2 regions of the Leisingera sp. S132 genome follow, and region 2 is predicted to be linked to the other one. Evidence: riboswitches for the same ligand, from Rfam matches in the RefSeq annotation. Region 2 holds a riboswitch; the other holds the start of a gene.
What was found. Region 2 has a riboswitch for cobalamin ahead of K3725_RS13300 (CbtB domain-containing protein). Riboswitches for the same ligand answer to the same signal wherever they lie in the genome.
Positions count from the first base shown of each region.

Region 1: linked by a shared signal. The riboswitch ahead of K3725_RS03010 (aromatic ring-hydroxylating dioxygenase subunit alpha) and the one ahead of K3725_RS13300 (CbtB domain-containing protein) in region 2 are both predicted to bind cobalamin.

Region 1 is NZ_CP083553.1:631,738-637,483, forward strand. It holds gene K3725_RS02995 (DUF1523 family protein) at 1-449, shown strand, start outside; gene K3725_RS03000 (TetR/AcrR family transcriptional regulator) at 521-1,072, opposite strand; gene K3725_RS03005 (dihydrofolate reductase family protein) at 1,076-1,612, opposite strand; cobalamin riboswitch at 1,884-2,083, shown strand; gene K3725_RS03010 (aromatic ring-hydroxylating dioxygenase subunit alpha) at 2,190-3,425, shown strand; gene K3725_RS03015 (hybrid-cluster NAD(P)-dependent oxidoreductase) at 3,430-4,515, shown strand; gene rpiB (ribose 5-phosphate isomerase B) at 4,656-5,105, shown strand; gene K3725_RS03025 (beta-1,6-N-acetylglucosaminyltransferase) at 5,148-5,746, opposite strand, start outside.
Region 2 is NZ_CP083553.1:2,672,815-2,678,560, reverse strand. It holds gene cobF (precorrin-6A synthase (deacetylating)) at 1-117, opposite strand, end outside; gene K3725_RS13310 (hypothetical protein) at 191-691, opposite strand; gene K3725_RS13305 (CbtA family protein) at 759-1,457, opposite strand; gene K3725_RS13300 (CbtB domain-containing protein) at 1,462-1,632, opposite strand; cobalamin riboswitch at 1,667-1,880, opposite strand; gene K3725_RS13295 (DUF1636 domain-containing protein) at 2,046-2,381, opposite strand; gene cobA (uroporphyrinogen-III C-methyltransferase) at 2,378-3,112, opposite strand; gene K3725_RS13285 (cobyrinate a,c-diamide synthase) at 3,109-4,428, opposite strand; gene cobM (precorrin-4 C(11)-methyltransferase) at 4,442-5,236, opposite strand; gene K3725_RS13275 (cobalamin biosynthesis protein) at 5,233-5,610, opposite strand; gene cbiE (precorrin-6y C5,15-methyltransferase (decarboxylating) subunit CbiE) at 5,607-5,746, opposite strand, start outside.

The DNA.
Region 1 (5,746 bases), 1.9 Mb from region 2:
AGTTCATCCAGGCGGTGCGCGCAAACGGCCGCAACATGGTCTACCGCAACGAGGATACCGGCTGGAACTGGCCGCCCTATTTCAAGTTCGACACCGCGAACCTCTATACGGACGCCAATGACAGCATCTCGACCAAGGCGAACCCGGAATGGGTGGCGGTGATGCATTACGGCTGGCGCAACGAGTTCCTGTCGATCTTCCCCAATGCGGTGACAATCAAGCCGGTGGCGGGGCCGGAGGACAAGCCAACCAACTGGTTCTCCATCATTTTCCTGGTGCTGCTGGCGGCGCTTCTGTGGGCCATCTATGTGCGCTGGCGCCGGTTCCGGCAGGCGCGGATCGACCCGATGATCGAAAGCGCCGAGGACAGTCTTTATGCGGCAGGCGATGCCATTGCCGAGCGCAAGGGCCGGTTCCGCCGCTGGCTGGATACCTGGAAATCGAATTGAGGAGGGGCCGCCCGTTGGGCGGCTCTGCAAGACGCAAGCGGATGCGCGGGCCTGAAAAGGCCCGCGTTTCTTTATTCGATCCGGTCCAGCACCCAGTCCAGCGCGGGGGAGAAGTCGTCAGGTGAAAGTGCTCCGCGTGGTGCCGCAGCGGCGGCAAAGGCGAAGCCGTGTGTGTAATCCACCAGCAGGCAGAGAAGGGTACGGGCCTCTGCACCGGTTACGCCTGCGGCGGTGATTTCCGCCTCGATCAGCCGGGTCAGCCCGGTCAGGGCAGGACCGATCAGAGACGGGTTCTCCAGGATGTATTTCGCAAGTTCCGGGTGCCGGGTCACCTGAGTGCAATAGCGGGTCATCAGATCGCGCAGGCGCAGTTTGGGCGTTGACGCTTCTGATGGCGCATCTGCACCTTCAAAGGCAATGGCGACGAGGCTGGCAATCATCTCGTCCCTGGTGCCGGCGTGGTGGGCGACGGCCATCGGGGTGACGCCAAGCGCCGCTGCCAGTGCCTTGAAGGTGAGAGCCTTGCTGCCGCCCTCATCGAGCAGCTGCAGGGCCTTTTTCAGCACATCATCCTTGCTGAGGGTGCGGCTGCCCCTGGGCGGGCGGCCTATGCGCGGGGGCATTGGTCAGGCCACCCGGAACGTGGTCTGGACCATGCCGGTGGGCAGGATGCGGGAGCTTGCTACCTGGAGGTCGATGTCCCGGTCCAGGCTGCCGAAAAGCGGGATGCCGCTGCCGATCAGGACCGGGACCGTTGTGATGGTCAGATCTGCGATCAGCCCCTGGCGCAGGAAGGACTGCACCATCCGCCCGCCGTCGATATAGGCGCGGGTCCAGCCCTGCTCTTGCAGCTCCTGCATGAGGTCTGCGGGCGCGGTGGTGCTGAGACGCACCTTATCCTTCAGCTCTTCGGGAATGTCCTGTTCTGTCAGGCTGTTGCTGAGGACCACAACCGGCTTGCTGTAGGGCCATTGGCCGAACCCCAGCACGGTGCGGAATGATCCTGTTCCCATAATCAGCCCGTCTACGCTGTCCATGAAGGCGGCAAAACCGCCATCGTCATCCTCGGCAACGGGCTGCTTGGACAGCCAGTCCAGCGAATGGTCCTGGCGGGCCACAAAACCGTCGAGGCTGGTGGCGATGAAGACATGGCCGGTGGTCATCGGATTCTCCTGTGCATCATTTAACTATATAGCATATAGTTAAATGCATTTCACCATCCAAGGGGCCGGCGCAAGACTCACTGCGTGCGAATCGATTCGGTGTGCCTAGCAGCGCCTAACCGCATGAAAGATAAGCGCCTGCCGCAAACGAACCGGCGGATGCCGGTTTGAGATTCTGGACATCCCTGTCCCTCCGGGCACGGCAATCATGCATGTCTTTTTCCGGTTTCGGCGGGTCGGATTTGTCTCCGCTTGGGGGGCGGGATTAGGGCAGTTTGCGCCTCAGCAAGGTGCCGCCCCTAGGGGCGGAGAATTGGGAAGCTGGTGAAACTCCGGCACTGCCCCCGCAACGGTGACCCCGGGCAAGGCATGGCAAAAACCACTGAAGCCGCAGCTTCGGGAAGGTGCCAGGCCCCGCCGCCAAAAGGCCCCGGGACAGTCCGGAAACCAGCCTTGCCCCGAAAACGTCAACCGCGGGCGGCGGCGGGGCGGTTGCAGGCGCGTGGCCTGCAATCTCTCTCCCCATGCCCGCAGCCAAGCCAACCTGCCGCGGGGATGCGGCAAAGGAGAGAAGCAGATGCTTCACGACAGCGAAATTCTGGCCAAACTGGTCGCCCGTCAGAAAAACTATTCCCTGGAGCAGGCGTTTTACACTGATCCGGGGGTGCTGGATCTGGACATGCGCCAGATCTTCTACCGCGAGTGGCTGTTTGCCATTCCGGCCTGCGAAATTCCGAAGGCCGGCAATTATGTGACCCATCAGGTGGGGTCCTACAATGTCATCATCGTGCGCGGCACCGATGGTGAGGTGCGTGCGTTCCACAATGCCTGCCGCCACCGCGGGTCGGTTGTGTGCAAGGCCAAGAAGGGAAATTCGCCCAAGCTGGTCTGCCCCTACCACCAGTGGACCTATGAGCTGGACGGCTCGCTGCTGTGGGCGCGCGACATGGGGCCGGAGTTCGACGCCTCCAAACACGGGCTGAAGCCGGTGCATTGCCGCGATCTGGCCGGGCTGATCTATATCTGCCTGGCGGATGAGGCGCCGGACTTCGATGCTTTTGCCGCAGTGGCCCGCCCCTATCTGGAGCCGCATGACCTGGGCAATGCCAAAGTCGCCTATGAAAGCTCGATCATCGAGAATGGCAACTGGAAGCTGGTTTGGGAGAACAACCGCGAGTGCTATCACTGCGGCGGCAACCACCCGTCGCTGTGCCGGACCTTCCCGGAAGATCCGTCCGTCACTGGTGTCGAGGGCGGCGAGACCCCGCCGCACCTGCAAAAGCATTTCGACCGGATCGAGGCGGCAGGTGTGCCGGCCCAGTTCCAGATAGACGCGCGCGGACAGTACCGGGTGGCGCGGATGCCGCTGAATGAAGGCGCCGAGAGCTATACCATGGACGGCAAGGCGGCTGTCGCCAAGAAGCTGGGCCGGGTGCCGTTTGCTGATGCAGGCACGCTGCTGAAATTCCACTACCCGACCACCTGGAACCACTTCCTGCCGGATCATTCCATCGTGTTCCGGGTGACCCCGATCAGCCCGACCGAGACTGAGGTCACCACCAAATGGCTGGTGCACAAGGATGCGGTCGAGGGCCAGGACTACGACCTGAATCGGCTGACCGAGGTCTGGGTTGCCACCAACGACGAGGACCGCATCGTGGTGGAGGACAACCAGCGCGGCATCAACTCACCTGCTTATGAACCCGGCCCCTATTCGGAAGTGCAGGAAAGCGGCGTCATCCAGTTCTCCAACTGGTACGCTGAACACCTGACCCGCGCGCTGACCGGCCGCCACCTGATCGCGGCGGAGTAAGCAGATGGGACTGCAGGCCAATTTCGAGACGCTGGATGAAACCCTGGCGTGGAAGGACGACGAGATGCTGGAATGCGTCTCAGTCGTGCCGGAAGCGCCGAACACCGCCACCTTCAGCTTCCGTGCGCCTTCCGGCGCGTGGTTCAAGTATCAGCCGGGCCAGTTCCTGACGCTGGAGCTGCCGGTGCCGGGTGAAACCGTCTGGCGGACCTACACCATCAGCTCCTCGCCGTCGCGGCCGCTGTCGATCTCGGTGACGGTGAAGGCGCAGGGAGACAGCATCGGTACCCGCTGGATGCTGGACAACCTGCGCCCGGGCATGTTCCTCAAGGCCTCTGGCCCGGCGGGCGTGTTCACCCTGCCGAAACGCCCGAACGGCAAGTTCCTGTTCATCTCCGCTGGCTCCGGTATCACGCCGAGCCTGTCGATGACGCAGTATCTGTTTGACCGCGGCCAGTCGCCTGACGTCTGCTTCATCAACTGCGCCAAGCGGCCCAGCGAGATCATCGCGCGGCGCCAGCTGGAAGGCATGGCGGCGCGGGTGCCGGGGATCAAGCTGCATTTCGTGGTGGAAGAGGACGACCCCTATCAGGTCTGGACCGGCTACCGCGGGCAGCTGAACCAGATCATGCTGGGTATCATTGCGGGGGACTACCTGGAGCGCGAGGTCTACTGCTGCGGGCCGGAGCCGTTCATGCAGGCGGTGCGCGACATGCTGAACGGCCTGGGCTTTGACATGGAGAATTACAACCAGGAAAGCTTTGGCGCGCCGGTGGAGACCGAGGCTGATGCGCCGGAGCTGGACGATGTGGTTCCAGAGGAGACCGCGGCCGCCGAGATCAGCTTTGCCGCGTCGGGCGTCACTTCCGCCTGCACCGAGACCGACACGGTGCTGGCAGTCGCCAAGGCCTCGGGCCTCAACATCCCGTCAGGCTGTACCTTCGGCATCTGCGGCACCTGCAAGGTCAAGAAGACCGCGGGCGACGTGCATATGGTCCACAACGGCGGCATCTCGGAAGAGGACATCGAGGCGGGGTATATCCTGGCCTGCTGCTCCAACCCGATCGGGCGGGTCGAAGTGGACATCTGATCTGAAGGAGGGCCTTTCGCGGGCCCTCCGCTCCCTTCTGGTCCGGGCCTGCGGCGATAAAGGGATTGACGCCGCGCCCGTCCCTTGGTCAACACGGGGCCAAGCCTCATACCCCCGTTGCGACACAGGACCATCAGACCATGACTGCCAGCAAACGCATTGCCCTTTCCAGCGACCACGCCGCCATCGAGCTGCGCAAGGCCGTTGCGGCCCATATCGAAGCCCAGGGCTGGGAGGTCGAGGACATCGGCCCGCAGACCCCGGAAAGCACCCATTACCCCAAGCATGGCGCCGCCGCGGCAGAGCTGGTCGCCTCGGGCGACTGCGCGCTGGGCATTGTCCTGTGCGGCACCGGCCAGGGCATCATGATGGCAGCCAACAAGGTGAAGGGCATCCGCTGCGGTGTCTGCTCCGACACGTTTTCTGCCAAGATGATCCGCGCCCACAACGACGCCAACATGCTGTCGATCGGCGCCCGTGTGGTCGGCGAAGGGCTGGCGCTGGAGATCGTCGATGCCTTCCTGGGCACCGAGTTCGAGGGCGGCCGCCACGGCACCCGCGTCGACATGATCAAGGCGCTGGAAGACTAAGGACCGTCTTCAGCTTTTGATGCGGGGCGGAAGAGCCCCGTGTCAGTCGGCAAAAAGGTAGCCGGTCCCGGCAATCTGCCGGGCCTTCTCTTCGGTCAGGTTCAGGAAACTGCTGAGTTCGCCCGCGTTTGCCTCGGGAGTGCTGCCTTCGCGGATCTTGTAGAGATAGCTGAAGCCTGCATCGCGGATGCGGTCGCTTTCATGCAGGATGTCATTGCGGATTGTCGGCAGCAGCCGTTCCAGCGTTTGCTGCGGCGTGCGTTCGCCCGCCAGGCCAACGCGGTGGGCATGACCGATCAGATAATCGTCGCTGAAGTCGCATTCGATATGCAGGAAGCGCGTCGAGGACCGGTCTGAATGAAAATCATTCATCAGCTCAATGGCCCCGGGATCCAGGCAGATGATCAGCTGGTCGGACTCGTAATATTCGAACAGCATCCGCATCAGCGCCCGGCGGTGGCGGGTGCGTTTCATCAGTGCCGCCTGAATCCCGCCGAGGTCGGGCAGGGGGGTGTCCTCCTCGTTGAACAGGTATTCGATCGCCGGAATATTGGTGACCTGGCGGATCTGTTCCAGCAGCCGCTTGGCGACATGCCATTTCTTGCAGACCACGATCAGCAGTTCTCGTTCCCGGCCAAGGG
Region 2 (5,746 bases):
GCCCGCGCCCTTGTTGGGGATCAGGATCAGATCCTGCGCGTTCAGCGCCTCAATCGCCTGCAGCGTCATGTGCTGCGGGTTGCCGGTGCCGATGCCGATCAGGGAAAGCTCAATCATGACGGGCCTTTCACATGAAAACACGGCCCTCTATGGGGCCGTGCAATTTGTCTTGCAAGCCGGGATTTGCGGCTCAGGAGCCCTCGCCCGCGGGAACAGTAATCTTTGCCTCCACCGGCTGGCCTTCCACCAGCAGCGCGCTGTGACTGTTGGTGTTGAGCGAGACCTTGACTTCCGCGCCTTCGGGCAGGGCAGGGATATGCATCCAGTTGGCATAAAGCCGGGCAAGTTTTTCGCCGTTCACATAGACATGCGCATGGCCCTCGCCGTCAACGTCTGCGGCAGAGGCGTTCTGCGGGGCAAAGCGGAAATTCTGCGGTGTCACCTGCAGGTTCCAGCCCGCCATCGGATCCTTGTGCAGCTGAATGGCAACGCCGGGCGCATCCGGGCCTGCAGCCAGGCTGACGCTCTGGGAATGGTCATGAGACGCCATTTCGCCGTGACCGCCGCCGTGGTGCGCGGGGTCGCCATGGTCATGGCCGTCGAAGGTGACGCCGTTTCCGGCCGCAATCACAAAGCCGGCACCGCCGCCAAACACCAGGCCGATCGCAAACAGGGCAAGAGAGCGGGACATCTGTTCATCCTCTGAAAGAAGAATTTCCCCGCCGGATACGGCCGGCGGGGAGGGTCAAGGAGCCGGATCAGGCTGCGGCTTCCGCGCGCTTGCCTTCGGCCTGCCAGAAATAGCCGGCAAAGCTGCCCAGCAGAGCCCAGGCGGCCATGCCGATGCCGAAGGCCCGGGCGGCAAACAGCGCGCCGATCTCGGTTGGAACCGGGCCGGAGAAGCTTTCCGGCTCAGGCGCGCCGATGATGTGCGGCCCCATAAGCAGCAGAGCCGCGATCAGGTAGCTGACCAGATTGCCGCCAAAGGCAATCAGCCACATGGCGACGCCTGCGGCGGCCACGGTGACGGTCCACCAGATCTGGCGCGCGCCCACGTCGGCGGCGGCAACACCCGGCACCTCGGGCGCCAGCGACAGGCCGGGCGCGAAGTGGAAGGTGATGAAGCCCGCCAGGCCCCACAACAGGCCGGAGCGCGCGTTGATCTCATGGCCCTGGCGCTCGGCCACCGACATCAGCGCCGCCATCACCAGCGCATAGCCGGTGTAGGTCAGCATCGTGAAGATGATGCTGAGGCCGTCGCGAACAGGCTCGGCGAACAGGCCGGGCAGATCGGGATGCGCGGTTACGGGATCAGCACTGAAATGCACCAGCTCGCCGCCCTCATAGAGTTCGGCGTGGAGCAGCACGGGCTGCACGAAATACAGCTGCAGCAGGGCGGTAATCAGCCCTGCTGCAGCACCAGCGAACAGGCCGCTGGTCAGAATGCGACTGAACATGGCCTTAGTGGCAGGGGAAGCCGGTTGCGTGGCGCACGTCATGAGCAGCGTCGTGCAGGGCGGATGCCTGAACATGGCCGGTCAGAGTGATGATCCCCAGCCCCAGAACCACTGCAAACAGTGCCGGAAGAACACTGGTGCCAGCGGCAGAAGCCTTAAGCGTCTTGGTCGTCATTTCTAGTCCTCCTAACCGTCACACCCGACGGCATAAGTTTGCGTTTCCACACGGCCGGTCTCCTGACTCGCGGGTCGCTGCTGCCTTCCTCCTTCCCGGCTTGCGCCAGTGGTTTTTGGAAGGCCGCTCGCCGCTCACAGTCGCGGGGGCGGTTGAGGCTTCGGTGCCGCGATTTGGTCCACCGTCCTCATTCCCGTTTCAGTCCCAGTGCTTAGGCACCATCAGACACCGTATCCTGCGGTAATGCCCCGCGCGGCGCGCTCCGGTCAAGGAAGAATCCGCCAGGTTTGTGCCCTTCAGCGGCACGGGGGCAGTTAATGTATGTCGGGATGGGTGGCCGGTGACGCCGGAAAATGCAAATTTTCCGGCCAAAATTCCGTGCCGGAATTTTCCTCACGCCCGCCGCAGGCGGATCACGCCAGATCAGCCGGGATGCGGGCAATCGCCTTGAACCGCAATCGCCCCAAGGGCCGGGCGTCGGCGAAATTGCCGTCCGGGCTTTCGCGGTACATCTTCAGGAAGGACAGGATGTCAGGCAGGTCCGCTGCCGTGATCTCTGCGAACAGATAGGCGGTCTTGCCGCTTTGCCGCACCGCTAGCGTCTGCGGCCGTTTGCAGCCGGACATGCAATCCACCTGCTGCAGCCGCGCCGCCACCCCGTCCACCTCCAGCGCTGCGGCGACCTGCCCGAACAGGGCCGGGTCCGCGTCGCGGCAGGTGCGGCACAGGGTGAGGGTCGGCAGGCTCATGCGTGCGGCAGGTCCTGATCGGCCAGCGGCCCGTAAAGGATCAGCACCGGCGCCTTGGTTTCCATTCCCCGCAAAACCGATGGCAGCTCGCCCACGGTGTGGCAGAACAGTTTCTGCTCCGGCGTGGAAACCCCCTGCGCCACCAGCGCGTGGGTGTCCGCGGGCAGGCCCGCTTCCATCAGCTTTTCCGCCAGGTCAGCAAAGGTGCGTTTGCCCATGTAAACCACGGTTGTGGCATGCGGGTCGGCCAGCGCCGCCATGTTCAGATCGTCCGGCAGCCCGCCGGTCACGTCATGGCCGGTGATGAACTGCAGCCGCCGCGCCGTCAGCCGCCGGGTCAGCGGAATACTGGCCGCCGCTGCCGCCGCCGAGGCTGCTGTGACGCCGGGCACGATTTCGAACCCGATGCCCGCTTCGCGCAGCGCGGTCATCTCTTCCTCCAGCCGCCCGAAGACGCCGGAATCGCCGGACTTGAGCCGCACCACGTTGAGGCCGGAGGAAGCGTAGTCGACCAAGAGCTGGCTCACATGATCCTGCTTGGGCGAGGGGCGGCCTGCGCGTTTGCCCACACCCACCAGATCGGCATCGGCGCGGGCATGGCTCAGAATCGGGCCGGACGACAGGTCGTCGAACAGGATCGCGTCTGCCGCTTCCAGCCGCTTCACGGCTTTCACAGTCAGCAGCTCCGGGTCGCCGGGGCCGGAGGAGACAAAGCTCACAAAACCGCTCATGCCTGTTCTCCCGTGATCAGGTGGAAGAAGGTGCCAGTGACGTGGCCCTTGATGGAGCCAGTTTCCGGCACGGGGCCGCCGTCGGCGTCCATCACCTGCGCCAGCGGCGCGTCGGGTTCTTCCAGAATGGTGGAGTAATGGAACTCATGGCCGCGCAGCGCCGTGCCCGCGTCAAAGCCCGGCATCCCGGCCTGCAGAATGGCGCGGCGGTAGCCGAGGTGGAACTTGCGCTTCTCATAGGAGGTCACCAGGCCGAGAAGACCCAGCATCTGGTGGCGGTTGCCCTCCTTGTCGATCAGCGCCTCGCCCAGGGCCATGTAGCCGCCGCATTCGCCATGCACCGGTTTGGTCTCGGCGTGCTTGCGGACACCGGCGCGGAAGGTCTCCGCCGCCGCCACCGTGCCGCCGTGCAGCTCCGGGTAGCCGCCGGGCAGCCAGACCAGATCGGCGTCCGCCGCCGGGGCCTCGTCAGCGAGCGGCGAGAACGGCAGGATTTCTGCGCCTGCCGCTCGCCATCCGGTCAGCAGGTGCGGATAGGTAAAGGAAAACGCCGCATCCCGCGCCAGCGCAATCCGCTGCGCGGGCGGTCTGGGCAGGCTGGCGGGCGCGGGCGCTTGGCCTGCCAGGGCTGCGGACTTGATCGCATCCAGATCCACATGCGCGCGCAAGAATTCGGCATAGCCTGCGATGGCGGCTTCCAGATCGGGATGCTCCACCGCCTGGATCAGGCCCAGATGCCGCTCCGGCAGGGTCAGGTCGCCGCGCCGGGGCAGGGAGCCCAGCACCTTGATGCCCGCCTTCTCCATCCCCAGCCGGGTCAGCCGCTCATGGCGCGGGCTGGCAACACGATTGAGGATCACCCCGGCAAAGGGCAGCTCCGGGTCGTAGTTCTTGAACCCCAGCGCGGTGGCCGCCGCCGATTGCGCCTGGCCGCCGACATCAACCACCAGCACCACCGGCCAGCCCATCCGCTTGGCGGTTTCGGCGGAGGAGCCAAAGCCCGACTGCCCGCGCGTTGCCACGCCGTCATAGAGGCCCATCGAGCCTTCGCCGACGCAGATTTCGGCGCCTGCCGATTGCGCGGTGACCGCATCCAGCAGGCGGGCGTCCATCGCCCAGGTGTCCAGATTAAAGCTGGGCCGCTTGGCAGCTGCCAGGTGGAAGGCCGGATCGATGTAGTCCGGCCCGCTCTTGTAAGGCTGAACGGTCAGTCCGTCCTCGGCCAGCGCCCGCAACAGGCCCAGCATCACGGTGGTTTTGCCGGTGCCCGAGGAGGGTGCCGAGATCATCAATCCGGGAGGGTTCATTGCAGTCATAGTCTTTGTCCCCTCAGTCGTCGCCATGGCTCCAGCTCGACCACGGGCTGTCGGCGCTTTGCGGCCGGTAGCGGCGGTCGTAGTCGGTGGAATAGAGGCAGCTTTCGTCAAAGCCCTCACCTTTCAGCACCGGCCCCACCAGGATCAGTGCGGTGCGGGAGATCTTCTCGTCCAGCGACTCTTTCAGCGTTTCCAAAGTGGCGCGGATGATCTGCTGGTCCGGCCAGCTGGCGCGGTAGACCACGGCCACCGGGCAGTCGGCGCCGTAATGCGGCGTCAGGCTGTCGACCACATGGTCCAGGTTGCCGATCGACAGGTGAATGGCCAGCGTGGTGCCGGTTTTGGCGAAATTCTCCAGCGACTCGCCTGCAGGCATCGAGGAGGCACGCCCCGGCGTGCGGGTCAGCACCACCGACTGGCCAAGGCCGGGCAGGGTCAGCTCGGTGCCAAGCGCGGCAGCGGCAGCAGCAAAGGACGGCACGCCCGGGGTGACACTGACCGGAATGCCCTCAGCCTTCAGCCGGCGGATCTGCTCGCCCATCGCCGACCACACCGACAGATCGCCGGAATGCAGCCGCGCCACGTCCTGGCCCGCCTCATGCGCCGCCTTGATTTCTGCCACGATGGCATCCAGGTCCATCGCCGCGGTGTTCACGATTTTCGCGTCCGCCGGGCAGTGGCTCAGGATCTCCTCCGGCACCAGCGAACCCGCGTAGAGGCACACCGGGCAGGCGGCGATGATGTCGCGCCCGCGCAGGGTCAGAAGGTCGGCGGCGCCCGGTCCGGCGCCAATGAAGTGAACGGTCATGGCTCAAGTCTTTCTGCTATGGCCGCGGTGGCAAGCCCATCCGCGGTGACAACTCTGGGGGCGAGAAGGCGCGATCTTGCGCCCTCCACCCCGTGGCGCGCCCCGGCCAGCGCCGCGGCTTCCGCCAGCGACCCGGTGCCGAACCGCGCCTTGATCCTTGGCGAGCAGGTCAAGGTCTGCTCCCCGGCAATATCCTGATGTTCAAGCGCAATCACCGGCAGGCCGATGCTGCGCGCAAACTCCTGCATGGCGGGCGCCCCGGCCTTCTCCTCGATGGAGGCCAGCGCATCCACCTGCGCGCCGGTCAGCGCCAGCGCCGCCTGCAAATCCGCCGCCGTGGCGCGCTCACGAAACCCGATGCCTGCCACCTTCATCGCGTGACACTCCATTGTATGACGGGCCGCGCCCGGCGCCAGTCTCGCATCGACCCCAGCGGCCCGGCCTCGGCGATCTCCGCTTTCAAGAGATGCCCGCCGCGGTCCGCATGGGCCTGCATCAAGAGGGTTTCGG